3 regions of the Clostridium sp. SHJSY1 genome follow, and region 1 is predicted to be linked to each of the others. Evidence: predicted binding sites of a transcription regulator. Region 1 holds the regulator's gene; each other region holds the start of a gene.
The links. Region 1 encodes Rex, which represses fermentation and respiration genes when NADH is low (regulators of the CRP and FNR family bind a similar motif). Its sites were predicted from a motif close to ATTGTTAANNNNTTAACAAT; they were not measured.

Region 1 (8,101 bases):
GTAATGGTAGTGCTTCCATCTGATCATTATATAGAGGGTACCAATAATTACTTGCAGACCATAGAGCAGGCAGTTGAACTTGCCAATAAAAGGAGAGGTATAATCACATTAGGAATAGATCCAACACGAGCAGAAACTGGATACGGGTACATTGAAATGGGACAAAGAATTGCAGGGGATATCCCAACTCATAAGGTAGCTAGATTTACAGAAAAACCTAATGCTGAAGTAGCTAGAGATTTTTTGCTTAAGGGAACTTATCTATGGAATTCTGGAATGTTTGTCTTTAGAGCTGATGTTATCCTAAGGGAAATAGAAAAATATCTTCCAAAAATGCATAAGTGTTTAATGGAAATATATAAGCATATAGGAGAACCAGATGAGGAAGAAGTAGTAAATGAACAATATCAATTAATAGATGGTATTTCTATAGACTTTGGTGTTATGCAAAAAACAAGAAAAGCTTATGTAATTAAGTGTGACTTTCCTTGGGATGATATAGGGAGTTTTTCAGCATTAAGTAGATTTTTAGGAAGTGATAGAAATAATAGTATATCTAAAAATGTATATCTAGAAGATTGTGAGAATTGCTCTATATTTGGATCTAAAAACTTAATTATTGGTCTTGGAATAAAAGATTTAGTAGTAGTGGATGCAGGAGATGTAATATTAGTAATGGATAGAAATAAGGATCAGGAAATAAAACATTTATTAAGTGATTTAAGTAAAGAAGAAAGTTATGGGGATTATTTATAATTAAAAGTCATCATAGAGATATGGTGACTTTTAATCGTGAATTTAACTATATATATTTAAATAGAACTATGAGTTTAATAATAAATGCATTTTAGGAAGTTAGATTTAGCAGTACAAAAAATTACTGCTATAAAATATTTAGAATTGGTGTATAATATAAATTAGTTATTAATTGTTAGAGGAAGTGTTAATATTGCTGATGAATACTCATAAAATATTAGCCAATAATATTTTGAATCAAACTAGCATGGACAAACTTAATTTTATAGATAAGAAAAAATTTATATGGGGAAATATTAAACCAGATTATGTTTCTAAATATAAATTAAAAAAACATTTTTATGATGAAAGTATAGATATGATTTTTAAAAAAATATATTTTTTGTCCAATTTAACATCACAAGAAATTTACTACAATTATGGAGTTAAAAAATTTAGTGCAGAACTTGGCGTGGTATGTCATTTTCTTTGTGACTTCTTTTGTTTTGCCCATAGTGAAAGATGGAGATTAAAGAGTGACTTAAAGAAACATGTTACCTATGAACAAAAGTTAGCAAAAATGGCTAAGGATTTTTATTTCTCAGAGTTAATTGATGAAAATTTATCAATAGAGGATGTAGAAGACTTTGTTAAATATAATGTAAGAGAATATGGCAAAGCTGAAGGATATGAAAAAGATTTAATATATTCAGCACTAGTATGTAACAGTGTTGTTAATTCAATACTTAATCAAGTAATTGAAAATAGTTATGCAGAAAGAAGAGTTGGATAACTCTTCTTTTTGGCTATATGTCTTTACAAAATGAGGAATAGCGGGTAAAATTATATAAATATATGAACAAGTGCTCATGCATTGACGGGAGGGTGAATATGAATAAAATAGATAATATAGAAAATTGCAATTGTAGTATTATTCATGAGGATGTAATTGTTAGAGTTAAGGAAAAACTTCCTAAAGAAGAAACATTGTATGATTTAGCAGAGTTTTTTAAAGTGTTTGGAGATTCAACTAGAATAAAGATTATATGTGCTTTATTTGAATCGGAAATGTGTGTATGTGACCTAGCTGCTTTACTTGGAGTATCTCAATCAGCTATTTCTCATCAGTTAAGAACATTAAAAGCAGCAAGACTTGTAAGATATAGAAGAGAGGGAAAAGTAGTTTACTATTCATTAGATGATGAACATATTAAGCATATTTTTGATGAGGGCTTAAATCATATTACAGAATAAGTAAAGATGATTTTATCAGGAATAATAATAAGATGTAGGGGTAACTTCAATAGTTGTGTTTAATTCTATGATAGCTATTAGAAAATGATAGAATTTTATTAAATTTGTTGATATAATGTTTAAGGTAATATTATTTACGTTATATTTACAAACAATTTAAAAATTATGAAAAATTGGAATATAAAAAATATAAAAAATATATATTTATTATGGTTAAATAGTTGACTTATGGTGGCGATAAAAGTATAATAATGTAGTTAATTGTACTTTCAGGCATGAGAAAGTAGCAGATAGGATTTTTATCCTATTCAAAGTCAACTATTTGGCTAAAACCATATGACTTTGTATTAAATTGTGAGACTTATGTATAACGGTTAGGGTTGCGTTATACATAAGCCTCTTTTTTATTGAGTTTAAATTTTTATTTTTTGATAAAACTATATTAGAGCGATTTAGGAGGAAAAGTATGAGTTTATTATCTATAATATTGATTGGCTTTGGATTATCAATGGATGCTTTTGCTGTATCTTTAACTGTAGGTATAAGTACAAATAATGATAATAAAATGAAAATGGCATTAAAATCAGGAATATTCTTTGGTGTTTTTCAGGGAATAATGCCATTAATAGGATGGGCTGTAGGGATAAGTTTTACTGATTATATAGAAAAAATAGATCACTGGATAGCATTTGTGTTATTAGCTTTCATTGGTGGTAAAATGTTTATTGAATCTATTAAAGGTGAAGATGATGAGTCTGATGAAGGTAAAGAGTACACAAATAAAAGATTTCTAATTCTAGCTATTGCCACAAGTATAGACGCTCTAGCTGTAGGAGTTAGCTTTGCTTTTTTAAATGTTAATATAATATCAGCTGTGATTATTATAGCTATTATAACATTAATTTTATGCATTTTTGCAGTTTATTTAGGCAAAGTATTAGGTGCAATATTTAAGTCAAGAGCAGAAATGTTAGGTGGATTAATATTGATACTTATTGGATTAAAAATATTAATTGAACACTTACTAAAATAGTAAATATGAAACTGAATATTTAATATATGTTTAGAAAGTAATAGAAAAATAAGTTGGTTTTATGTTAATATAGTATAAGGAAAAAAGTTGTTTTAGCATTTTTATGAACAAGCATGTAACTAATTGAAAATTTTATTAGATTAAGAGGAGAAACAGTATGGAAAAGAAGAAGAATATTTCTATGGCTGTGATTAAGAGATTACCAAAATATCATAGATACTTAAAAGAGTTAATGGCTAATGATGTAGATAGAATATCATCAAAAGAATTAGGTGAAAAAATAGGTTTTACAGCATCACAAATACGTCAAGATTTGAATTGTTTTGGTGATTTTGGTCAACAGGGTTATGGATATAATGTTAAAGAATTATTTAACCAAATCAGAGATATACTTGGATTAAATAAAGAATATAAAACAGTTATAATTGGTGCAGGAAATATTGGGCAAGCCATAGCAAATTATACAGGTTTTAATAAATTAGGGTTTGAACTTACAGGAATATTTGATGCCAATCCTAAGTTGGTTGGGATGAAAATCCAAGATATAGAAATAAAAGAGATAGATACATTAAGTGAACATTTAAGTGAAAATGAAACTGATATTGGTATAATATGTGTACCAAGAATAAATGCTCAAAAAGTATGTAATGAACTAGTTAAGGGTGGCGTAAAAGGGATTTGGAATTTTGCTCCAGTAGACTTGAATGTTCCAGATAGTGTTACTGTTGAGAATGTTCATTTAAGTGAAAGTATGTTAACTTTGATATATTTACTACACAGTAAAGAGGACGAAGAAGAGTAGAAAATTGAGTCTTGTAAAACCTTATTAAAATTAGCACAAAATCTCATATTATATATTGCAAAAAATTTAACAAAGTATTATAATCATAATTGAAGTTGAAAAGCTTCAATTATTTTTTTGTTTTAGATTGTTATAATATTAACAAAATAAAATGCAAAAACTATTTAATGTGTATGAAAAATAAACAAGTATCTTGATACTTTAAAGTGTAATAAGATATTTGGAAATAAGTATTGGAAGATTTAAGGAGGCAAAAGGCATGGAATTAAAGAATGTAATTCTTGAAAAAGAAAACCATTTAGCTATTGTAACAATCAATAGACCAAAGGCATTAAACGCTTTAAATTCAGAAACTTTAAAGGATCTTGATACTGTACTTGATGATTTAGAAAAAGATAATAACATCTATGCAGTAATTTTAACTGGTGCAGGAGAAAAATCTTTTGTAGCTGGGGCGGATATTGCAGAGATGAAAGATTTAAATGAAGAACAAGGAAGAGAATTTGGTACATTAGGAAATAATGTATTTTTAAGATTAGAAAATTTAGATAAACCAGTTATAGCTGCTATCTCAGGTTTTGCTTTAGGTGGTGGTTGTGAACTTGCTATGTCATGTGATATTAGAATAGCTTCAGAAAAAGCTAAGTTTGCTCAACCAGAAGCTGGTCTTGGAATAACTCCAGGGTTTGGTGGAACTCAAAGACTATCAAGAATAGTAGGAATGGGTAAAGCGAAAGAATTAATTTATACTTGTGATATGATTAAAGCTGATGAAGCGTTAAGAATAGGTTTAGTTAACAAAGTTGTTGCTTTAGAAAACTTAATGGAAGAAGCAAGAGCTATGGCTGCTAAGATAATAGCTAATGCTCCAATAGCAGTTAAGTTATGTAAAGATGCAATAAATAGAGGTATGCAAGTTTCTATAGATAAGGCAGTTGCTATAGAAGCAGAAGATTTTGGTAAGTGCTTTAGCACAGAAGACCAAACAGAAGGAATGACTGCATTTGTAGAAAGAAGAGAAAAGAACTTCCAAAACAAATAAAATTGTTTTTAGAATATTAAGGAGGGTAATTTAAATGAATTTCCAATTAACTAGAGAACAAGAATTAGTACAACAAATGGTTAGAGAATTTGCAGTAAATGAAGTTAAACCAATTGCTGCTGAGATTGATGAGACAGAAAGATTTCCAATGGAAAATGTAGAAAAAATGGGCAAGCTTGGAATGATGGGTATTCCATTTGCTAAAGAATTTGGGGGAGCAGGCGGAGATGTTCTTTCTTATATAATAGCTGTAGAAGAATTGTCAAAGGTTTGTGGTACAACTGGAGTTATTTTATCAGCTCATACATCGTTATGTGCTTCAGTAATAAATGAAAATGGTACTCCATTACAAAAAGAAAAGTATTTAGCAGATCTTTGTACAGGAAAGAAGATAGGTGCTTTTGGATTAACTGAACCAGGAGCAGGTACAGATGCAGCTGGCCAACAAACTACTGCAGTACTTGATGGGGATAATTATATCTTAAATGGTTCAAAGATATTCATAACAAATGGTGGTGTTGCTGAGACTTTCATAATATTTGCTATGACAGATAAGAGCCAAGGAACTAGAGGAATATCTGCATTTGTAGTTGAAAAGTCATTCCCAGGATTCTCAGTAGGAAAGCTTGAAAACAAGATGGGTATTAGAGCATCTTCAACTACTGAATTAGTTATGGAAAACTGTATAGTACCAAAAGAAAACTTACTTGGCAAAGAAGGTAAAGGATTTGGTATAGCAATGAAGACTCTTGATGGAGGAAGAATTGGTATAGCAGCTCAAGCTTTAGGAATTGCAGAAGGAGCTTTTGAAGAAGCTGTTAACTACATGAAAGAAAGAAAACAATTCAATAAGCCATTATCAGCATTCCAAGGATTACAATGGTATATAGCTGAAATGGACGTTAAAATAGAAGCTGCTAAGCATTTAGTATACAAAGCAGCATGCAAGAAACAAGCTGGCGAACCATACTCAGTAGATGCTGCAAGAGCTAAGTTATTTGCTGCAGATGTTGCAATGGAAGTTACAACTAAGGCAGTTCAAATCTTTGGTGGATATGGTTACACTAAAGAATATCCAGTTGAAAGAATGATGAGAGATGCTAAGATAACTGAAATCTATGAAGGAACTTCAGAAGTTCAAAAGATGGTTATTGCAGGAAGCATTTTAAGATAGGAGGATTTTTAGAATGAATATAGTAGTTTGTGTAAAACAAGTTCCAGATACTACAGCAGTAAAGATAGATCCTGTGAAAGGAACATTAATTAGAGATGGTGTTCCATCAATAATGAATCCAGAAGATAAGCATGCTTTAGAAGCTGCACTTCAATTAAAAGAAATACATGGTGGTAAGGTAACAGTTGTAAGCATGGGTCTTCCAATGGCTAAAGCAACTTTAAGAGAAGCATTATGTATGGGTGCTGATGAAGCTATATTATTAACAGACAGATGTCTTGGAGGCGCTGATACATTAGCAACTTCTAAGTCTCTTGCTGGAGTAATAGCTAAATTAGATTATGATATAGTACTTGCTGGAAGACAAGCAATTGATGGAGATACTGCACAAGTTGGACCAGAAATAGCTGAACATTTAAATATTCCTCAAGTAACTTATGTTCAAGATGTTAAGGTTGAAGGCGATAGCTTAATAGTAAATAGAGCATTAGAAGATGGTTACCAAGTAGTTGAAGTTAAGACTCCATGTCTATTAACTGCAATAGAAGAATTAAACGCGCCAAGATACATGCACGTTGCTAACATATTTGCAACTAATGATGACCAAATTAAAGTTATGTCAGCAGATGACATAGATGTAGATAAGGCTGAATTAGGACTTAAGGGCTCACCTACAAAGGTTAAGAAGTCAATGACTAAGGAAGTTAAGGGTGCAGGAGAATTGGTTAAGGAATCACCTAAAAACGCAGCATATTATGTTGTAGGAAAATTAAAAGAAAAACACTACATCTAAGATAATAGGAGGGTAATTTATTATGAATATAGCAGATTACAAAGGCGTTTGGGTCTTTGCTGAACAAAGAGAAGGCGAATTACAAAAAGTATCTTTAGAACTACTTGGGGAAGGTAGAAGAGTTGCTGATAAATTAGGAGTAAAGTTAACAGCTTTATTACTTGGAAATAACATAGAAGGATTATCTAAAACTTTAGCAGAACATGGTGCAGATGAAGTTTTAGTAGCAGATCATAAAGATTTAGAACATTACACAACTGATGCTTACACAAAGGTAATTTGTGATTTAGCTTCTGAAAGAAAGCCAGGAATATTATTTGTAGGAGCTACTTTCATTGGAAGAGATTTAGGACCAAGAATAGCTGCTAGATTATCTACAGGGTTAACAGCTGACTGTACATCAATCGATGTTGAAGTTGAAAATGGTGATCTTTTAGCTACAAGACCAGCATTTGGTGGTAACTTAATGGCAACAATCGCTTGTCCAGACCATAGGCCACAAATGGCTACAGTAAGACCAGGAGTTTTTGCAACAGTTAAAACTGATGGAACAAATTGTAATATAGAAAAGGTTGAAGTTAAGTTAGAAGCTACTGATCTTAGAACTAAGGTTTTAGAAACTATCAAATCCAAGAAAAATATTGTAGATATAGCTGAAGCTGAATTTATAATATCAGGTGGTAGAGGAGTTCAAAACAAGGAAAACTTTAAACTACTAGAAGAATTAGCAGAAGTTTTAGAAGGAACAGTAGCTGGTTCAAGAGCTGCGGTTGAAAATGGTTGGATTGATGGAGCTTATCAAGTTGGTCAAACTGGTAAGACTGTAAAACCTAAAATATATATAGCTTGTGGTATTTCAGGAGCTATACAACATGTTGCTGGTATGCAAGATTCAGAACTTATTATAGCAGTTAATAAGGATGAATCAGCTCCAATAATGAAGGTTGCTGACTATGCAATAGTTGGAGATCTTGTTAAAGTAGTACCAGAATTAATTGCTCAATTTAAGGATTTTAAGAGTGCAGAATAGTAATCAATATATAATTTAGAATTAACAATGCATAATTAATGGGAATTTTTAAGTGGTTTCAATCATAATTGTGCATTGTATTCTATAAATTATGAATTGATTTTATGTATTATATGGTTTAAATTAGTAAAAAATAATAAAGTTAAATGTGAATTGATTAGGAGGAATAGTCTATGAAAAAGGTTTTCGTACTTGGTGCAGGAACAATGGGTGCTGGAATAGTTCAAGCATTTGCACA
Region 2 (15,471 bases), on a different contig from region 1:
ATATCTGTTTTAGCTTTAGATTCATCTATTTTTATTTTGCTAGTATCTATCTTTTGCAAATCCTTGTGAGTATAGTCAATTCCAGTATCTATAATAGAAACTACCATTCCTTCACCTTTATATCCAAGGTCTTTCCAAACATCCGTTGCTCCAGTTATTTTCTTTGCAAATTCCATATCTGGTTTAAATGATTTTACTTCTGTAACAGACTTCACTCCCTCTACAGCTCTTAACTTATCTATATATTTTCTCTTAGTATTTATAGAAAAACCATTAACTAAATATCCGAAACTTCTTTTTACAGTTGTTCCTGTTATAGCTTCAACCTTAACAATCACATCATTTTGAGATGATTTAATTTCTTCTTCTTTTACCTTTATTGAGTCATTATATTCTGCACTATTATCTTTTATTGCAGGTGTATCTTCTAATTGAACTATAACTCTAATCTCTTCTTCTAAATTAGAACTTGACCCATTTTCATTAACCACCTTTTCTGTTAAGGAATTTCCTTTAATATATTTTGTTTGATTTAAAATTTTTGCCTCTACTTCACTCTTTAAAACTTGTTTCAACTCATCAGTAGACACATCTTTTCCCAAAGCTGACAATGTACTACTATTTAATGCTATTGTAGTAGTTAATGCTAAAGTAGTAATAAGCGAAATAAACTTCTTACTCTTCATGTTAATCCCCCTTTTTATTCCCTAGTTGTATTTTTTTTGATTTTGTTGTTTATTTTACAACTAACTTTTATCCTTGTAAATATATTTTTAACTTTTTCTGGAAAAAAATTTTTTTTCAAGTTTAAACCGAATATTTTATCAAATTACTTAAAAACTCTTGACAATTTTTACATTATTACAAAAAATAGATGGATTGATTTAAAATTTACATTAAATCAATCCATCTATTATTTTTCTATTTAATCTCTAAGGATATTTAAATCTTCCCCATTTAAAATCTTTTTCATTGTTCTCATTGAACACATTTTTCCACACATTGTACATGACTCTTCATCATGTGGCTTTGATTCAGCCCTGTATCTTCTTGCCTTTTCACCATCAATAGCTAAATTAAACATAGCTTCCCAATCTAAATCAGCCCGTGCTTTACTCATTGCATTATCCCAATTTCTTGCCCCTTTAATTCCTTTTGCTATATCCGCTGCGTGAGCTGCAATCTTTGATGCTACAATCCCTTCTTTCATGTCTTTTAGATCTGGTAATCTTAAATGTTCTGCTGGTGTAACATAACATAAGAAGTCTGCTCCATAAGTAGCTGCTATAGCTCCTCCTATTGCGGATGTTATATGATCATACCCTGGAGCAACATCTGTAACTAAAGGTCCTAAAACATAGAAAGGTGCTCCATGACATAATTTCTTTTCTAATAACATATTTGCTTGTATTTCATTCAGTGCCATATGCCCTGGTCCTTCAATTATAATTTGCACATTTTTTTCCCAAGCTCTTTTTGTAAGTTCTCCAAGAGTTATAAGTTCCTTTATTTGATTAGCATCAGTTGAATCATTAATTGATCCTGGCCTTAATGCATCCCCTAAAGATATTGTCATGTCATATTTAGCACATATATCTAAAAGTTTATCAAAATGTTGATAAAATGGATTTTCTTTATTATTTAGCTCCATCCAGGCAAACAATAATGATCCACCTCTTGAAACTACACTAGTCAATCTCTTATTTCTTTTCACTGTTTCAACAGCTTCTCTATTAATCCCTGCATGTATTGTTATAAAATCTACTCCATCTTGTCCATGTTTGTCTACTACTTCTAAAAATTCTTCAGCAGTTATATCTTTTAACTCTTTATCATAAAAACCTACAGCATCATATATTGGTACAGTCCCAAGCATTGCAGTAGACATTTCAACTATTTTTCTTCTCATTCCTTCTGTTTTACCATAGTTAGACAAATCCATTATGGCTTCTGCTTTCATTTCAAGAGCAACTCTTACTTTTTCTAACTCCTTATCACATTCAGGACAATCTTTTGATATACCAAGATTAACATTAATTTTAGTTTTAAGTCCTTGTCCCACTCCTTCTGGGCTAAGAGTTTTATGATTTTTATTTGCAGGAATTGCTACCTTTCCCTCTGCCACTAAAGATCTTAATTCTTCTACATTCATATTTTCCTTTTCTGCTACTATTTTCATTTCTCTTGTAATGATTCCCTTTTTTGCTGCATCCATTTGAGTTGTATAATTCATTAATAAACCCTCCTTGTTTTTTTGCTATAAAAAAAAGCTTGCCAAAGCAAGCTAAAATCACTACATAATTATATATGTTAATATAGTAAAGTTAATATTGCTTCCCTCCGATGGCATTATCCATATCAGGTTACAAGGGTTAGGATTTTACTCCCTCTCAGCCAAATTGGCACCCCTAGCAAGTTTTTTTCTATTTTATTCTGATTATACTATTATTTACTTTTTATTTCAAGAAATTATAAATATGAATCAAAAAGAATTTACTCCATAACACACTTCTATCTTTTATCACTGTTATAGAAAATTCAACCATACTATGATATTCTGAAATTATATAGATAGGAGGTATTGAACTTGAAAAGTATATATATGATAATTGCAGATGATATAAATGAATCAATACAAAAAGGCGAATTAAAACCTGGATCAAAAATACCCTCTATTAGAAATTTAACCACAAAATATAATTGCTCAAAAAATTCAGTTATAAAGGCTTATGAAACCTTAAAAAATAATCACATTATTTATTCCTCACCTAAAAGTGGTTTTTTTGTGGCAGAAACATTAAGTAGAAATAATGTTGAATGTGATACAATAAATTTTTATAGTGGTAATACTATTATAGGTAATATGAATACTGAAGACTTAAAGCACTGTTTAAAATGGGCTGGAGATATTTATAGCAATTATTCTTTAGAAAGTGGTATTTATGGCATTGACTCATTAAGAGATAGACTTGTTACTCATCTTTCTAACTCTCAAATATTTACTTCTAGAGATAATATTTTTATTAATATGGGCATTTGTCAAACTTTAAGTGCATTAAATATGTTAGAGCTTCCAAATAGAAAAACAACTATTTTAATAGAACAACCTACTTATGCAATGTATATTGAAGGACTAAAAAATAGTAATGTTCCTGTAATTGGTATAGAAAGAAATGAAAATGGAATTGACCTTAAAGAACTTGAAAGAATATTCAAGGAAGAGAGTATTAAGTTTTTTTATGTCATTCCAAGGCATCATAATCCTTTAGGAACTACTTTAAATAAAAGTCAAAGAAAAACTATAGCTAAACTTGCTAAAAAATATGATGTATATATAGTAGAAGATGACTATTTTTCATGTATAGATGAAGATAGAAACTATGATCCTATATTTTCGTATTCTGATCATGAACACGTATTTTACATAAGTAGTTTTTCTAAAATTATGCCTTGGATGAGAATAGGTTTTATAGTCTCTCCTACAAATTTAATTAAATCCTTAAAAAAATGTATGTATAAAATTCATTTTTTCTCTTACCCTACACCTTCCTTATTGTCACAAGCCACTTTGGAAATTTACCTTCAAAGCAAGCTACTTTATAAGCACACTTCATTGGTAACTGCCGATCTAAAGAGCAAATATGATATTTTAAATGAAAGTTTAAAATCTTTAGAATATCTTGATGTAAAAGTAATAAAAAGTCATTCTGGGTTTTACTGTTACCTAGAACTTCCAGAATGGGTTAACGAAGATATTTTAGTAAAAGAACTTGAAAAATCTAAAGTTATTGTTGGACATGGTAAAAGATTTTATTTTTATGATAAATTTTATAAAAAAGGAATTAGACTTAGTATTGCTAGTGTTAGTAATCATGATATAAAAAAAGGAATTTCTGTAATAGAAGAAAAACTAAAGATGTTTTCATGAAATTTTCCATTATAAATGAGGGCATTGAAAAACTATAATTTTTTTCAATGTCCTCCTCCTGTAATAATGTTTTTCTAATCAAATAAACTAAGATTCCTAACTTATTATATGCATAACTGTGCTTAATTCAAATCAATATAATCTAACTCTGCATAACCTGTATTTCCCTTTGCCAATCTAATAATATTGTCGCCAGCTTTAAGATTCACATTTACTTTCAAATCAGCAAATTGTGACCATCCCGAAGTCTTAGGGTAGGTAATAGTTGAAAAGGCACCTCCATTATATGCTAATTCCTGTGTTGAGTTTGTGCCTGTTCCATTTGCATATCTTATTGTCATTGTATAAGTCTTAGTTTTTGGTACTTTTACATAAAAATCTACATAACTATCACTATAATCTATTTGCCCAACATATTTTCCTGCTGATGCATTAGAGGCACTAAATAAGTTAGCTTTATTCACAGCTGAATCCTCTGCTTCATATCTATTAGTTGCTTGTCCATAAGGAGTAATATATATACGATATCCATCATTATTATATAATCCTGAAATAGGCAGTGTAATTTGTCCATCCTTTATTGAATAATCACCTTCAAGTAATGTATTAGTTGTATTTACTACAGTATCTTTATTTACAAAAGGGGTCCAATCAACTCTTATATGTGCCTTATTTCCAAAGAAGGATGGTATATTTTTAATAACAGCATTAACTGCTCCATCCGTTGTGCCACCAAAAAGTACACTTGCATATTTTTTACTAGAATCTACACATGCAAAAGCGTCCACTGCACTCATATCATTAACATTTGGAGGTGTAGTATTTACCATCTTTCCAGACATATCTCCATACCACTTATAGAACCACCAACCACCATTTCTATCCTTATCGTTTGCTAATAAACTGCCTAATCTACCTGGGTTAGGTACATCCCAATAACTTTGACAAGCACTATCAACTTTGAGTCTTTCAAATTTTGCTATTAGTGGAGCTACTGAACCTGGTTTTCCTTCATCACTTTTCCATCCTGGTCCACTATATTCATTTATACTCATTGGTCTTTCTGTTATTCCTAAAGATTTTTCTATGGATCTATAATCATTATAATCTTCAGTAAAATTTTGTCCTGCCAATTGATGCCATGAAATAATATCTGGAAGAGTATTATGAACTTTTTGATATTTCATAAATTCCTTCATCCCTTCATGAGTATAATCTGCAAAAGATGGCCCTATAGTTTTAATAGACGAATCAAGTTGTTTTATTTTTTCTTGTGTTTTACTATAGAATTCACTAAATGTCAAATTTCCTGTAGAATCTCCTGAACTATAACCACAATCAAAAATATTAGCATGACTTATACTTGCATTTTCAGCTTCATATCTAACTGGATTTCCGCCTAATATATCAATAAAATCAAGTTCAGCATATCCTCTAGATCCTTTTGTAAATCTTATAGTATTAACTCCCGCCTTTAAATCCACACTCTTAGTTAATGATTCACTACCTCCACCAACTGACCATGCACTTGTGTTTGGATATGTTACAGTTGAAGCTGCCTCTCCATTAATACTCATACTCTGAGTAGAATCAGAACCTGTTCCATTTGCATATCTTATATTCATTGAATAAGCCCCTGCTTTTGGAACATTTACCCTAAATTCAACATAGCTATCACTATAATCTATTTTTCCTACTATCTTACCTTTCCATGTTCCATCAGGTTCATTCCATAGTTCATATCCATAAACATTTGTAAGACCTGCTGATTTTACGTTATTGACAGTTGTTGTTATCTTATTAAACCAATCATTCAAATTAGAATAATCATACCAACCTTTGTACCAATCTGCTAAACGAATTTGAACCTTAGTTCCCATAGGTGCCACTCTTTGTGCAACTGGTATAGCTCCCCCCCAAGGTTGTTGATATCCAATTACTGCAGGATTATTTAAAACTTTATTATGAAGTGGCAGTATTAAATTATTATCTGGCTTAGTTTCTGTTACTCCATATAAAGACCCTGCCCCCACATGTGTTACTGGCCCAATCTCACTACCCAAATCAACTGTAAGATTTGTAGCTGCATAAGTTTTCATCATTGGTATTGCACTTAGTAAAACTGCACTACATATTGTAGCAACTAATACTTTTTTCATATTAATAAACCTCCTTCTCATCACTTTTAAATTGTTTTTTTATCAAGCTTGTACTGGGTTTTTTTCTTCTAACAATCTTTCTTCTAACTCTCTTTTTATATTACCTTCATTTTTCTCATATTTTCCATAAATCAACATAGGAATGCATGCAACTACAAATAATATTGCTGGTAACCACACAAAACTAAACTCTATCCCAAATAATGAGTTTGCAGATTGTGATTGATTTGCTACATATCCAAATGCGCCCATTATTTGTGCTGGAATAAATCCTCCAATTCCACTTCCAGCTTTAATACAAAATGCACTTCCTATTGATGTTAAAAATCCACTAGCTCTTATTCCAGTTTTCCAATGACCATAATCTACTGCATCTGATAGCATAGCAAATGGCATAGAGCAAGCTACTCCTGACCCAATTGACCCTAATACATAAAAAATTATAACTGCTGCCACATTATGTGCTGCAAAATGTATTGATATATTTGAAATTGCTGCTACAAAAAGTGCACTGATCATTACTGTTCTCTTATTTGATATTTTAACCATAAACGGTATTAATATCATACCAGCTACAGTTAAAATTGATAATGAGCCTACTATAGAGACCAAATATTTCATATTTAAATTGTATTCAAAGTAATATATTTGAGATGATGACCTGATATTGCTACCAATCCAATAAATCAAATTTGCAGTAACTAATAATACCCATGGCCAATTTCCCTTTACTGCTCCTAAACTCTTCTTTATAGGAATAGGCTTAAGCTTACTTACATTCTGCTCTCTTAAATTTTTGAAGGATGTTACTAACATTATTATTGCAACAACTCCAAATATAGCAAGAGTAAGAGAAAAACCTTTTCTATCATTACCTGAACCTAAAACCGCTACTAGTGGTAGTGTTAGATTAGTAAGGAGCGTACCTACGTTTCCACCTACCATTCTATATGAATTTAATACAACTCTCTCCTCAGAATCATCTGATAAATTAGGTAAAATAGATGTTATAGGTGTTGCTATACCTGTATAACAAACTCCTGCACAGATGTAAGTCACTGCTGCATAAACAACTTTCATAGTTCCTGATAAATTTGGTGTTGTAAAAGTTAACCATGTAAATACTGCAAATGGTGCACATAACCACAGAAAATAAGGTCTACTTTGTCCCCATTTTGTATGAGTGTGATCAACTAATAACCCCCAAACAGGTGCATCAATAGCATCAACTAATCTAGTTGCTAATAATAATGTTCCTGCAACACCAACACTTAATCCAAATACATCTGTAAAAAAGTATAATAAATATGTGCTTATTACTACATATAATAAATTCCCTGCACAATCAGTCATTCCATAGCTAATTCTTTGATAAACTGGGACAGATTGTTTTTTTTGAATTTTACTTTCAATTTTTTCTTCTATTTTACTTTCCATTTATACTCCTCCATAATAATTATTAATTACTTGTTTATCCAGACTTTCATTTCACCTTGATTTCTGTTTGCCCAGCTATAATATGGAATAAAAATAATTTCTTTATCTTCATAATTTGGAGACTCTACATTAGATTTATATAATTTATCTTCCCAGCTATTATCTATTATAAGTTTTTTAGCTTTAGTTGTAATTTTAACAACACCACCTAAAAGATTAGGATCAAAATCATACTTATATTCCCTATTGTTAAGTTTAATATGATGTAGATTTTTACCATTATCTACTTCTTCTAAGCAATATATAAGTGGGCCTCTTTGTAGTGCAACTTTACCTAGATCATCCTTAATATGTGGATTTGCTGATATTTCTTGAATTTTCATCTCAAGTTGAATTTCTATTACATCTAAGTTATTCCACTCTCTATTAATTGAAATATATCCTTTTGAAACCTCATAATCTATAGCTTCACCGTTTACTTTAACTGAATAAGAATCACACCAATAAGGAATTCTAAAAGCCATACCAAAATCACTTTTTTTATTAACCCCTACAGATACTTTTACATTTCCTTCCCATGGCAAGTTTGTTTCTTGCTTAATAGAAACTTTATTATTATTTATTGAAACTTCTGCATCATTAGATAAATATAAATGTGTATATATTGTATTTTCAAAAGTAGTATAAACATATTTACCTAAAGAAGTTAGAGTTCTTGCTAAATTGGGAGGACAACATGCACAACCAAACCATTCTGCTCTAGTAGTTTTTACATGACTTTTTGTAGGGTCATATTTACTAGCTTTAGGATCAACTTCTAAAGGATTAACATAGAAAAAATGTTTACCATCCAATGCCATTCCACTAATAGAAGAATTATACAGACTTCTTTCTAAAACATCCGCATAAATACTAGAAGGTTCACTTTTCAGCATACTATGAGCAAAAAATATAAGCCCTATAGAAGCACAAGTTTCACAGTACATAGTGTCATTTGGCAAATCATAATCAAATGTAAATGCTTCTCCATTTACTGTTGAACCAATACCACCTGTTATATACATTCTCTTTTCCGTAATGTTCTTCCAAAGCCTTTTACAAGTATCTAACATTTCTTTATTCTTTGTTAGATAAGCAACATCTGCTAAAGCTGTACACATATATACAAGTCTTACTGAATGTCCTTCAGCAGTTTCTTGCTCTAAAATAGGTTTATGAACCTGAAAATATCTTGTTGAAAAATTATTCATTACTGGTAATATTGCATTTTTATTATTATCTTCTGCTAATTGATTTCTAAGAAATCCACTTTCTTTTCCTCTTTGTTCTAGAAAATATTTACTTAACTTTAGGTAATTCTCATTTTCAGTTGCAGAATATAATTTTGCTAATCCAATTTCTACTTCTTCATGACCATCATATCCATGAATCTTACTTTCTTCTGGTCCAAAATTCCTATCTATACAATCAGCTACTTTGCAAGCTATATCTATAACTTTCTTTTTTCCAGTAGCTTCATAATAGGCTACTGCTGCTTCCATAAAATGTCCTGCACAATATAATTCATGACTTTCAAGTAATCTCTTAAATTTTCTTTCAGGTGCATCAATAGTAAAATAGGTATCTAAATAACCATCCTCTTCTTGAGCTAATTCTATTAAATCTATAACATCATCAGCTACTTTTTCAAGATTATCAGCCTTTTCATTTATCAATGAATATGATACAGCTTCCAACCACTTATATACATCGCTATCTTGAAAAACATATCCATAATGATGTCCACTTTTAAGTCCTGCTGCAATTTTAAAATTTTCAATGGCATGACTTTTTTCTGATGGTATATTATTGTCATCTCTTTCTTTCTCAATTCTTATATTTGCTGAATCGTTTAATACTTTCCACTGATATGGAATTATTTCTTTTTTTACTAACTCCATATATTTACACCAAAAAGAATCCTTAATTTTTATATTCTTTAGTTCAACCTCATTTTTCATATTTTTCATTTAAAATCACCTCGTTAAAATTTGTTATAGTAGGTCAAATCCGACATTGGGTGTTATTATTGAACATCTTCAATTCTTTTCATTTAACTTAAAATTTTTATGCAAATTATCTTTATACCTTTATTTGACATAAAAACTTTAAGAAACTATAATATTATTAACATCTGTATACATTTGTTACCATTATCATAAATCGTTTACAGATTTTAAACAACTTATAAAATCGTATATTTGGTGGTGAAATCAGATATGTTATATTTTAAAGTAAATATAAGCACTCCACTTTCTTACTTTAAATCTGGACAATTCATTAGTGAAAAAAATTGGAAACATAAGCCTTTCATATTTGAAAATGATTATGAAATTATTGTTGGAGTTAAAGGAACTATCTATATTCAACAGGGAGATGAAAAATATGAAATAAATCCTGGTGATGTTTTATTTTTAGTCCCAGGAACTCTTCATTTTGGGTATGAAGTTTCAAAAGAAGGAAGTAGTTTTTATTGGGCTCATTTCCTTTGTAATTCAGAAAAAAAAATATTGAACGAATCAGAAATTTATGAAGAAGTTGTTTCTATATTAGATAAAGAAAAACTACAAGATCATATTCTTATTCCAACTTTTTTTTCTTTAACCGATACAGGAAAGTCTTTTATTTATTTAAAGCAACTACTTCACATAACTAATTCTCCATATTACACTCATTTAGCTGCAAATTATCTAATATCAGAATTGGCAATAGAATTAACTCAACAATTTATAACTTCCTTTAATTCAGCTATCTCAAAAGAAAACATAATGAGCAAAAAATTTTTTGACATTTTGGAATGGATAAGGATAAACATAACAAAAAATATCTCTGTAGAAATGGTTGCACACAAATTCAATTTCACACCTGATCATTTAACTCGTCTATTTAAAAAAAATATTGGAATAAGTACACTAAAGTACATTAATGATATTAAGATAAATAAAGCAAAAGAGTATCTTATAAATTCTGATAAAACTATTAAAGAGATATCTCATATACTTTGTTTCAAAGACGAAAAATATTTTATGAAACTCTTTAAAAAATATGAAGGAGTAACACCATCCCAATTTAGAGATGCTTATCCTAAAACTTATATTAATACAGATTCTTCTGATCCTGAGATTCCAATTCCATATTATTTATTTTCTAAAAAATAAGGGGTACTAAATATATTTTTAAACAGCAAAAAGTAATATTTGATTTATTTATACACCAAATATTACTTTTCTTATACTCATAAGTAAATTCTATTTTTTCTTAGTTCTTTTAGATGTCTTTTCTTTTATTTCTTTAGCTACTTTTTCTTTTTTTTCATATGCATTAATATACATTTGTTTCAATTCACTCATCAATGGATATCTTGGATTAGCTCCTGTACATTGATCATCAAATGCTTGCTCAACCATTATATCTAGTGTAGAGTAAAATTTATGTTCACTTACTCCTGCTTCTTTAATTGTTTTAGGCATTCCAACTTTAGCTTGTAAATCTTCAATAGCATTTATTAATAACTCTACTTTTTCTTCATCTGAATTTCCACCTAAATGCAAATGATCAGCTATTCTTGCATATCTCCATGCAGCATTAGGATATTTATATTGTGCAAATGCTGTTTGTTTAGTTGGGGCATCTGTAGCATTAAATTTAATAACTTCATTTATAAGTAAAGAATTAGCCATACCATGTGGCAAGTGATGAAAAGCCCCTAGTTTATGTGCCATTGAGTGACATATTCCAAGGAATGCATTTGCAAAAGCTATTCCAGCAATTGATGATGCATGTGCCATCTTTTCTCTTGCTTTAACATTTGTTTCTCCTTCATTGTAGGAATCTGGTAGATATTTAAATACCAATCTTATAGCCTCTAGCGCTAATCCATTTGTATATTCAGATGCTAATACAGAAACATATGCTTCAATAGCATGAACAAGAACATCTATACCTGAGCATGAAGTTAATCCTTTTGGCATACTCATCATAAGTTCTGCATCAACTATAGCCATATCTGGAGTTAATTCATAGTCTGCTAAAGGATATTTAATTCCTGTCTTTTCATCTGTTATTACTGCAAATGGTGTTACTTCTGAGCCTGTTCCAGCTGATGTTGGTATAGCCACCATCATTGCCTTTTCTCCCATAACTGGGAATTTATAAACTCTCTTTCTTATATCCATAAACCTCATAGCTAAATCTTCAAAAATTACATCTGGATGCTCATACATTACCCACATAATTTTAGCTGCATCCATTGGTGAACCTCCTCCAAGTGCCAAAATCACATCTGGATTATATGAATGCATAGCTTCAGCTCCAGCTTTAGCTGCTTTTAGAGTTGGATCTGGTTCAACATCAGAGAATACTCTAAAGTCTATTCCTAATTCCTCTAAAACTCTAGTAACATGATCAGTATAACCAAGCTCTGCTAGAACTCTATCAGTAACAATAAAAACTTTCTTTTTACCTATTTCATGCAGTTCTCTTAAAGCCACTGGCAAACAACCATATTTGAAGTATACTTTTTCTGGGACCCTAAACCAAAGCATATTTTCTCTCCTCTCAGCAACACTCTTAACATTAATCAAATGTTTAGGTCCTACATTTTCTGAAACTGAATTACCACCCCATGATCCACATCCAAGAGTTAATGATGGTGCTAGCATAAAGTTATATATATCTCCAATAGCTCCTTGTGATGCTGGCATATTAACAAGGGTTCTTGCTGTTTTCATAGCTACTCCAAAAGCTTTTATTCTCTCAGTTGATTTAATTTGATCTGTATAAAGAATAGATGTATGCCCCATACCTCCTAATTCTATTAATCTACATGCTTTTTTTAATGCTTCATCAAAAGTACCAGCTTTATACATAGCTAATACTGGAGATAACTTTTCATGAGAGAATGGTTCATCAAGTTCTACAGATTCAACTTCTCCAACCAAGACTTTAGCATTTTCAGGTACTGTAATGCCTGCCATTTCTGCTATTTTAAAAGCTGATTGTCCTACTATATTAGAATTTAATCCACCTTTTTCATTTAATATTATACCCCTTACCTTTTCAATTTCTCCTTTTTTAAGTATATATGCTCCTCTTTCATCTAACTCTTTTTTTACTTCATCATAAATAGAATCCATAGCAATTATACTCTGTTCTGATGCACATATAACTCCGTTATCAAAAGTCTTTGAAAGTAATATTGAATTAACCGCCATTTTGATATGTGCAGTATCATCTATAATTGCTGGTGTATTTCCAGCCCCAACTCCTATAGCTGGTTTTCCTGATGAATAAGCAGACTTAACCATAGCAGGACCACCAGTAGCTAATATTAAATCAGCTTCTTTCATAACATTTTGAGACAACTCAACAGATGGTTCATCTATCCATCCTATTATTCCCTTTGGTGCTCCAGCCTTAACTGCTGCATCTAAAACTATTCTTGCAGCCTCAATTGTAGCTTTTTTTGCTCTTGGGTGAGGGCTTATTATTATTGCATTTCTTGTTTTCAATGCTATTAAAGTCTTAAATATAGATGTTGAAGTTGGATTTGTTGTTGGCACAATAGCTGCAATTACTCCAAAAGGTTCTGCAACCTTACTTATACCAAATGTTTTATCCTCATATATGACTCCACATGTCTTCATATCCTTGTATTGATTGTATATATATTCTGCTGCAAAGTGATTTTTTATCACCTTATCTTCAACTATTCCCATACCACTTTCTTCAACAGCTAATTTTGCAAGTACTATTCTATTATTATTTGCTGCTATAGCCGCTTGTCTAAATATTTCATCAACTTGCTCTTGGGTATATGTTGCAAATACCTTTTGAGCTTTTCTTAACTCTTTAATTCTCTTAGTCAATTCTTCTGTATTGCTAACCTTCATAATTTTTCCCTCCCAAATAAAGCTATTAATTATTATATCTCTTTAAGATAACTACTAACTTTAAGTTTGCTATTTTATATTTATCCCATGTACCTAATACTCATATTATGTTCTAGTTGATATTAAAATATTAATAATTGTTTTTGTTAATAGACTTTTAACTAAACATGTATATTTTATTAACAATAATAACCAAAGCATTATTGTATTTTATCAATTTAAAGCGTATAATTTGTACAGGTAAATCTATTAAACGTATAAAATAAGGAGGAATTATGCCAAGTTTAATATTAGAAGGTGGAACATTTAGACCAATTTTCAGCGCTGGAGTAATGGATGCATTATTAGATAACAATATAATGTTTCCTTACTGTATAGGAGTCTCTGCAGGTATAACAAATGGAGTTTCTTATTTATCAAAGCAGCACAAAAGAAATCTTGAAGTTTTAGAAAATTATAGATTAGATAAGAGGTATTTAGGAATTAGAAATTTCTTTAAATACAGGAGTATATTTGGACTTGATTTTGTTTTTAACGAAATTCCTAATAAATTAAATCCATTTGATATGGATACTTTTATGAAGTATGATGGAACTGCTCTAGTTGGAGTTACTAATGCCAATACAGGTAAAACTGAATATATAAATGCTCAAAAAGAATTAGATGATAAATGTTCAATTCTTAGAGCTACCTGTGCCATTCCACTTTTCTTCCCTGCTATTAAATTTAAAAATGGTTTTTATTATGATGGCGGCTTATGTGATCCTATTCCTATAAAAAAAGCTATATCTGATGGTAATGAAAAACATCTTATTGTATTAACTAGACCAAAAGAATATAGAAAAACCCTTGGTAAAGGCAATAAAATAGCCTCAAAAATTATAGGTAAAAAATATCCTAATTTAGTTAAGCCACTATTAACTAGACATGAACTTTATAATGAAACTGTACGTTTTTGCGAAAAACTTGAAGCAGAGGGAAAAGCAATAATCATAAGACCAAATCTTGAACAATCTATAGAAAGCTTTGAAAAAGATATAACAAAATTAAAGCAAGGCTGGCAAAATGGATATGATGCTGCAATAAAAGTAATAGATGAAATAAAAAAGCTGTTCTAAATAAGAACAACTTTTTTATTTTATACCTTTATAATAATTTAATACTATTTTGAAATATATTGTTTAACTATTTCATCATATTTTCCATTATCCTTTATCTTTTCTAATCCTTCATTAAATTTCTTTAATAGCTCTGAATTTTGTCCTTTATTAACAGCAAAACCATAGTTTGCTTTAGTAACCTTCTCACCAGCTATCTTTAATGTAGAACTTGAATCCACTTTAACTTTATAAGCTATAACCGGATAGTCTTCTAATGCAAAATCTGCATTTCCATTCTCTACTGCTTGGAACATAGATGGAGAATCTGCAAAATAGTTTAATTCTAATAGATACTTATCCTTATTGTCTTCGGCAAATTTAGCCCCTGCAGTTCCCTTTTTTATAGATACTTTTTTACCTTTTAAATCACTCTCTCCACTGATTGAAGTATTATTAGAATTTGTAACTATAGATAAACCTGCCTCAAAATATGGGTCTGAAAAATCTAATGACTTTTGTCTTTCATCTGTAATACTCATACCTGCTATTGCTCCATCTATTTGATTAGATGTAATACCTGGTATTATTCCATCAAAATCCATTGGTTTTAATTCATATTCAAATCCTTCTTCTTTAGCTATAGCATCTAGAAGTTCTACATCAATACCTTTGTATTTACCACTTTCTTCAAATGAAAATGGTGCATATTTAGCATCAGTTGCTATTAAATATTTCTTGTTTTCTGTTTTAGTTCCACACCCCATCAATACTGATACTGACATTACTGATACTAAAATTGCAGCTACAAATGACTTTTTCTTCATTTCAAATTCCTCCTCATTAATGGAAAGGGGATGTATCAGATTGGAGTGAAAAAACTTCAATATGATATATCCTTTTTTACTAAATATAAATTT
Region 3 (7,188 bases), on a different contig from region 1:
ATGAAATGGGGAGATTGTTATTAGTAAGGGATATAAAAATCCTTTTAATAATTTAAGAGATAATTGTGGAAATTCTTTTAATAGAGGATTTAAAAAGTTTTTAAGATTACCTTTGTTTGCAATAATTAGTCCATGTAAATGTTTGGTTTTATGTGCTATGCTTGTAACATTATTATTATGCGGGGTGGGGTTATATGGATTAATTGTTATTATTTTATTGGTTTTATTATTTATATTTGTACCTTAATAAAACTCTATATTGTAAAATAACTATTTATGTGTTATTATAGTTTTTGAGAGTAAGACAGGCAATCGCTGCTAGCCTTTGAGCTAGGAGAGGAAAGTCGGGGCTCCATAGGGCAGGGTGCTGGATAACGTCCAGTCAAGGTGACTTGAAGGAAAGTGCAACAGAGATATACCGCCTATTTTATTGTAGGTAAGGGTGGAAAGGCGAGGTAAGAGCTCACCAGCGTGATGGCGACTTCACGGCTATGTAAACCCCACTTGGAGCAAGACCGAATAGAGAGGCATTGAAGGAGTTGCCCGCTCCGCCTCTGGGTGTGTCGCTTGAGCCTATTGGCAACAATAGGCCTAGATAGATGATTGCTTAATACAGGACCCCGCTTATGGCTTATCTCGTAAAAAATGATTGAAGCACTAGGTTTTTTATCCTAGTGTTTTTTTTATTGTAAATAACTCAATATCTGGGAAGTAATTTTATAATTCAAAGAAGAATTGTTTAACACTAATTCTCCTTTTTGAATCCAAAATACAATCTTAAGGATTAATTGTTATAAAAAGGGAAGAGTGATATAATTAAGAATATGTATAAGTTTTCAGATGGGGGATATGGTATGATTAAACTGATTGATAAGTATATTAATGCTATTAGAATAAGTAAATTGAATGGAGTTACATTTAGTGTTATATTTGCTTTTCTTATGTTTTCTACTTCACATGTATATAATGTGACTTTTAAAGGAATTCCAAATGAAGAAAGTTTAATAACTTCAGGTGTTACAGCAGTAATACTTGGCGTTATCTGGTTCTTCTCTTCTCTTGCTCTAGTAAAAACTTCAGATAAGATAGAGGCAAGAAAAGCGGAAGAACGTGAAAAAGAAATAGCTAAGAGAAGGGCAAAAGCGGAATCAAAAAGTATTATGGGAAAGAAAGTTAATAATAAAAAGAAGAAAAAGGGAGTTGCTTTATAAAGAAGTAACTCCTTCTTTATATGTGGAAAAAATTATGAATGAGAGAATGTATTTTGATGTAAAAGAATAGATAAGATATTTTTAGAAAATAAAATGGTTAAAAAATTAACAAATATAAATTAAAACTAATGATTTTTTCAAAATAGTATAAAAATTCAGATAAAGGTTGAATTCTTGATTGCGTGGGAATATAATTAAGATAGAAAGATAAAGAGGTAAAAATATAATTATATATCAGATGAAAATATAAGAAAAGACTATTGTTTTTTCTTTTTAATTAACAAAAGATTGATTAAAAATTAACAAACGAACTTTAGTGAAGTTATTACAAAAAAATAAATTTGTTTAAGGGGATGGTATCAATGGAAGTGACAAATGTTGAAGAGTTAATGAAAAAATTGCAAGAAGTTAGAAATGCTCAAAAAGAGTTTTCTACTTATACACAAGAACAAGTTGACAAAATATTTAGAGAAGCTGCAATGGCAGCACTTGATGCAAGAATATCGCTAGCCAAAATGGCAGTAGAAGAAACTCATATGGGTGTTTTTGAAGATAAAGTTATTAAGAATCATTTAGCATCTGAGTATGTTTATAATAAATATAAAAATGAAAAAACTTGTGGAGTTTTAGAAACAGATGATGCTTTTGGAATTACTAAAGTTGCTGAACCAATAGGTGTGGTTGCAGCTATAGTTCCAACAACTAATCCAACATCTACTGCAATATTCAAAGCCTTAATCTCTTTAAAAACTAGAAATGGTATAATTTTCTCACCACATCCTAGAGCAAAGAATTCAACCATAGCTGCAGCTAAAGTAATTCTTGATGCAGCAGTTAAAGCTGGTGCACCAAAAGAAATAATTGGATGGATTGATGAACCATCAATTGAGCTTTCACAAATATTAATGAAAGAAGCTGATATAATTCTTGCAACAGGTGGTCCATCCATGGTGAAAGCAGCTTATTCATCAGGAAAGCCAGCAATTGGAGTTGGTGCTGGTAATACACCTGTTATTATTGATGAAATGGCCCATATTAAGATGGCTGTAAATTCAATACTTCTTTCTAAAACTTTTGATAATGGTGTTATTTGTGCATCAGAACAAGCTATTATTGTAATAGATGATGTTTATGATGAAGTTAAAAATGAATTTATAGAAAGAGGATCATACTTTTTAAAAGCTGATGAGATAGAGAAAGTTAGAAAAATATTACTGATTAATGGAGTTGTGAATCCAGATATAGTTGGGCAATCAGCTTGTAAGATAGCTGAATTATCAGGAATTAAAGTTCCCCAATACACAAAAGTACTAATTGGAGAAGTGGAATTGATTGGATTTGAGGAACCATTATCTCATGAAAAATTATCTCCTATTTTAGCTATGTACAAGGCTGAATCTTTTGATGAAGCGCTTGATAAAGCTTGCAAGATTTTAGAATTTGGTGGTATGGGGCATACTTCAGTTCTATACACTAATGAATTAACTTGTAAGGATAGGATTGAAAGCTTTGGAACAGCTATGAAGACATCAAGAACATTTGTTAATATGCCAGCATCACATGGTGCAGCAGGTGACACATATAACTTTAAAGTAGCACCTTCATTTACTCTTGGATGTGGTTCTTGGGGAGGAAACTCTGTATCAGAAAATGTTGGAGTTAAACATCTATTAAATATCAAGAGCGTAGCTAGAAGGAGAGAAAATATGCTTTGGTTTAGAGTGCCAGAAAAAATTTATTTTAAATATGGTTGTTTAGGAACAGCTCTAGAAGAATTAAAAGATATGGATAAGAAAAAAGCTTTTATAGTAACAGATAAGATTTTATATGATTTAGGTGTTCTTGATAATGTTACAAAAGTATTAGAACAAATAGGTATAGATTATAGAATATTCTATGATGTACAACCAGATCCAACACTTGATAGTGCTAGAAAAGGTGCTAAAGAAATGATGGAGTTTAAGCCTGATACAGTAATTGCAGTTGGTGGTGGTTCTCCTATGGATGCGGCTAAAATTATGTGGGTGCTATATGAGCAGCCAGATGTAGCATTTGAAGATTTAGCTATGATATTTATGGATATAAGAAAGAGAATATATAATATGCCAAGAATTGGAGAAAAAGCTATATTTGTTGCTGTTCCAACATCATCAGGGACTGGCTCAGAAGTTACACCATTTGCAGTTATTACAGATGAAAAAACAGGTGTGAAATATCCATTAGCGGATTATCAATTAACTCCTGGAATGGCGATTATAGATGCAGAATTAATGATGAATATGCCAAAAGGATTAACTGCTTCTTCAGGGATAGATGCTTTAACTCATGCAATAGAAGCCTATGTATCTGTTCTTGCATCAGATTATACTAATGGGTTAGCATTAGAAGCTGCAAGGTTAATATTTAAATATTTGCCATTAGCATATAATGAAGGAACAATTAATGTAAAGGCAAGAGAGAAGATGGCTCATGCTTCAACAATTGCTGGGATGGCTTTTGCTAATGCATTTTTAGGAGTATGTCACTCAATGGCACATAAATTAGGAGCAGAACATCATGTACCACATGGAATTGCAAATGCGTTGTTAATAAATGAAGTTATTAAATTTAATGCAGCAGAGGACCCAAGAAAGCAAGCTGCCTTTCCACAATATAAGTATCCAAATGCTAAATTCAGGTATGCAAAAATAGCTGATTACTTACAGTTAGGTGGAAATACAGAGGATGAAAAAGTTGAATCATTAATTAATGCTATTCATGAATTAAAATTAAAATTGAATCTTCCAATGACTATTAAAGAAGCGGGAGTATCAGAAAAGAAATTTTATGCTACTTTAGATAAAATGTCAGAGTTATCTTTTGAAGATTTATGTACAGGATCAAATCCAAGATATCCATTAGTAAGTGAAATTAAGCAAATGTTTATTAATGTTTTTGATAAAGCTGAATAATTATAAGTAAATAGCTTTAATAAAAAAGGTGGGAGTCATAAATTCCACCTTTTAACATTTGTAATATGAAAATTATTTAAATATAGCTGTAACCCACTCATTGCTTTGATGCTTTTCTATCATGGAATAGCCATAATCTTCTACCATAGACTTAATTTTATCAAAGCTCCATTCTACAAGACCTGAAATAAGTAAATGTCCATCTTTGTCTAGATGTTTTTTTATTAAGTCCATAAACATATGAGTTTCTTCTCCTCCTATATTTATATATATCCAATCAAATTTACCATCTATAGCTACATCTCCAGATAGAGCATCACCAACTAGAACTTTTACATTAGTTAAGTTATTTAGAGATGCATTAAATTCAACCTCATCTTTAACATCTCTTATATCAAGTGCAACAACCTCTGTAGCATCTTTTATTGCAGTTGCTAGGGAAAGAATGCCTGAACCTGTTCCTATGTCTAAAACTCTTTTATTTGAGAAATCTTTTGAAAGTATGATTTTTAAAAGCTCTTGGGTCGTTTCATGAAGACCTGTTCCAAAAGCTCCTTGTGATATGAAATTAATTTTTTTCTTACCTTCAAATTCTTCTTCAGGTGAAGCAATAACATAAGTGTCATCAATGTGAATAGCAGGCATACTAAAATCATCGTAATTAGAAGATTCTTCAAAGACATCAAAGGGCTTTTGATTAAGAATAGAGTTAACCTTATTCATAAAGATTTCTAAGTCTTCTAAATCATCTACATGGCTTTCAAAAGCTACTTTAAGTGTAACTTCTTCAGATTCTACCTCTTCATAACCATAACCATTTTCATCAGTTGTTATTTTTAATAGGCTTTCATAGAACACATCATATATATCATTAATTTGTAGTGCTTCCACGGCTTCGTCAACTTTACTATATGGCATTTTATAGCAAATTATAAACATGTTTAATACTCCTTTCAAAATGAAACTAATAACATATTATTATATATATAAATTTATGTAAAGTAATAATGGATTACATTTACAAAAATAATCCTATGGAGTATCATAAAAATAGTAGTTTAGAAAGGATGGGATGTTTTGAAGAATATAGTTATTTTAGATGGAATGACACTTGGAAATGTTGAGTTTAAAAATCTTAAAGAATTTGGTAAGGTTGTATATTATGATAAGACTGATCAAAAGGATGTATCTATGAGAATTAAAGATGCATCAATAGTCTTAACAAATAAGGTTGTATTAAATGAAGATAATTTAAAAGAAGCCAAAAATCTTGAGCTTATTTGTGAAGCTGCAACTGGATTTAATAATATAGATATTAAATATGCTAAAGCAAGAAATATAGCAGTAACTAATGTTGCTGGATATTCAACACCAACAGTTGCACAACACACATTTGCAACACTTTTGCATTTATATGATAAGATTGCTTATTATGATAAATTTGTTAAGAGTGGACAATATTCAAAATCAGGTATGTTTACCAATTTAGATAGACCGTTTAATGATATAGAGGGAAAAGTATGGGGAATAGTTGGTCTTGGAACTATAGGTAAAAAAGTTGCTAAGATAGCAGATGCTTTTGGAGCAAAGGTTGTTTATTATTCAACATCAGGTAAAAATAATAATTCTGATTATAATAGAGTAGAGCTTGAAGAGCTTTTAAAGGAAAGTGATATTATATCTATCCATGCACCTTTAAATGATAGAACTCAAGGGTTATTTAATTATGAGAATTTAAGCAAAATGAAGAAGAGTGCTGTTTTAGTAAATATGGGAAGAGGGCCTATAGTTGTTGATGAGGATTTATCTAAAGCTTTAGATGAAGAGATAATTGCAGCAGCAGCTTTAGATGTATTTTCAGTAGAGCCAACTCCAGAGAATAATCCATTATTGCATATAAAAAATAAAGATAGATTAGTGATGACACCTCATATTGCATGGGCAAGTGTAGAGGCTAGAAATAGATTGTTTACAGATTTAATTGAAAATATTCGAGCTTTTTATAGAGAAGAAAAGAGAAATAGAGTAGAATTATAGAAAAAATCAGGTATTGACGAAAAATTCATCAATACCTGATTGCTTTAAGAATTAAATATGTATTTTTCAATAGTTCCTATTACTCCATTTTCAGTATTTTTAGGAGCTATAAAGTTACCGTATTGCTTCATATCCTCATTGGCATTTTCCATTACAAAGCTATAATGTGCATTTTTAAGCATTTCTATATCATTGTAAAAGTCTCCAAATACCATTGTTTCATTATATGAAAAACTTTCACTTTCTTGAATCTTTCTCAAAGCTTCACCTTTATTTACATTTTTATTCATAATGTCAACCCAAGCTTCCCCTGAAACAACAATCATAAATTCTTCACTAAAATTAGAATTAAGAATGTTATATGAAGTAATTGAGGATGATTCTAAACAACAAATAGCAATTTTAAATATTTCATCATCAACCGTGGTTAAATCTTCAACTACATATTTTTTTACATAATATTTATCTATTTCAGAAGAGAATTCTTTATTACATGGTTTATGATAAGCACCATTTTTCCCACATAATATAATTTCAGTATTTGGAATAGACTCTATACATCTAATCATTTCATTAACTTTGAACTTGTCCATTACACTTATACTAATAATTTTACCTTTCTCAACAATAAAGGCACCATTATCACAAATATAATACAGTTTATCAGAAACTGGAGCAAAATTTTCATAAAGAGTGAAGTATGGACGTCCACTAGCCACTACAAATTTTACATTTTTCTCTTCAAGCCTTTCTAGTATATAAGGAAAATTTTCTGGAATTTGTCCTTTTTCATTTAATAAAGTTCCATCCATATCTGTTGCAATTAATTTTATCATTTTTTACCTTGTCTCCTATTTTCATTTGATTAATTTCATTATACAGTATAAAATTATCTAATGAAATGTTAAAAAAAGGATTGTATAAGACTTGAATAAGAAATTTAATGTGTATATATAGTATAATTTTTATAGAGTATTATATAAATGGAA

Region 2: a site for Rex is predicted at 13,622-13,641, ahead of adhE (bifunctional acetaldehyde-CoA/alcohol dehydrogenase). Genes of this name have one in related genera too.
Region 3: a site for Rex is predicted at 1,305-1,324, ahead of adhE (bifunctional acetaldehyde-CoA/alcohol dehydrogenase). Genes of this name have one in related genera too.

What each region holds. Positions count from the first base shown of each region.
Region 1 is NZ_JANDMF010000077.1:899-8,999, reverse strand. Features, by position in the region: partial or broken gene NNC19_RS22380 (mannose-1-phosphate guanylyltransferase) at 1-756, shown strand, start outside; gene NNC19_RS22375 (zinc dependent phospholipase C family protein) at 956-1,528, shown strand; gene NNC19_RS22370 (metalloregulator ArsR/SmtB family transcription factor) at 1,627-1,989, shown strand; gene NNC19_RS22365 (manganese efflux pump MntP family protein) at 2,456-3,022, shown strand; gene NNC19_RS22360 (redox-sensing transcriptional repressor Rex) at 3,180-3,824, shown strand; gene NNC19_RS22355 (short-chain-enoyl-CoA hydratase) at 4,084-4,866, shown strand; gene NNC19_RS22350 (acyl-CoA dehydrogenase) at 4,901-6,040, shown strand; gene NNC19_RS22345 (electron transfer flavoprotein subunit beta/FixA family protein) at 6,054-6,833, shown strand; gene NNC19_RS22340 (electron transfer flavoprotein subunit alpha/FixB family protein) at 6,856-7,863, shown strand; gene NNC19_RS22335 (3-hydroxybutyryl-CoA dehydrogenase) at 8,037-8,101, shown strand, end outside.
Region 2 is NZ_JANDMF010000071.1:8-15,478, reverse strand. Features, by position in the region: gene NNC19_RS21800 (S8 family serine peptidase) at 1-686, opposite strand, end outside; gene thiC (phosphomethylpyrimidine synthase ThiC) at 926-2,233, opposite strand; TPP riboswitch at 2,319-2,420, opposite strand; gene NNC19_RS21790 (PLP-dependent aminotransferase family protein) at 2,588-3,928, shown strand; gene NNC19_RS21785 (CBM35 domain-containing protein) at 4,051-6,087, opposite strand; gene NNC19_RS21780 (MFS transporter) at 6,130-7,524, opposite strand; gene NNC19_RS21775 (beta-L-arabinofuranosidase domain-containing protein) at 7,551-9,533, opposite strand; gene NNC19_RS21770 (helix-turn-helix domain-containing protein) at 9,783-10,721, shown strand; gene adhE (bifunctional acetaldehyde-CoA/alcohol dehydrogenase) at 10,812-13,454, opposite strand; gene NNC19_RS21760 (patatin family protein) at 13,730-14,572, shown strand; gene NNC19_RS21755 (transporter substrate-binding domain-containing protein) at 14,617-15,378, opposite strand.
Region 3 is NZ_JANDMF010000088.1:96-7,283, forward strand. Features, by position in the region: RNA gene rnpB (RNase P RNA component class A) at 297-643, shown strand; gene NNC19_RS22875 (hypothetical protein) at 825-1,211, shown strand; gene adhE (bifunctional acetaldehyde-CoA/alcohol dehydrogenase) at 1,574-4,162, shown strand; gene NNC19_RS22885 (50S ribosomal protein L11 methyltransferase) at 4,235-5,101, opposite strand; gene NNC19_RS22890 (D-2-hydroxyacid dehydrogenase) at 5,240-6,199, shown strand; gene NNC19_RS22895 (HAD family hydrolase) at 6,244-7,035, opposite strand.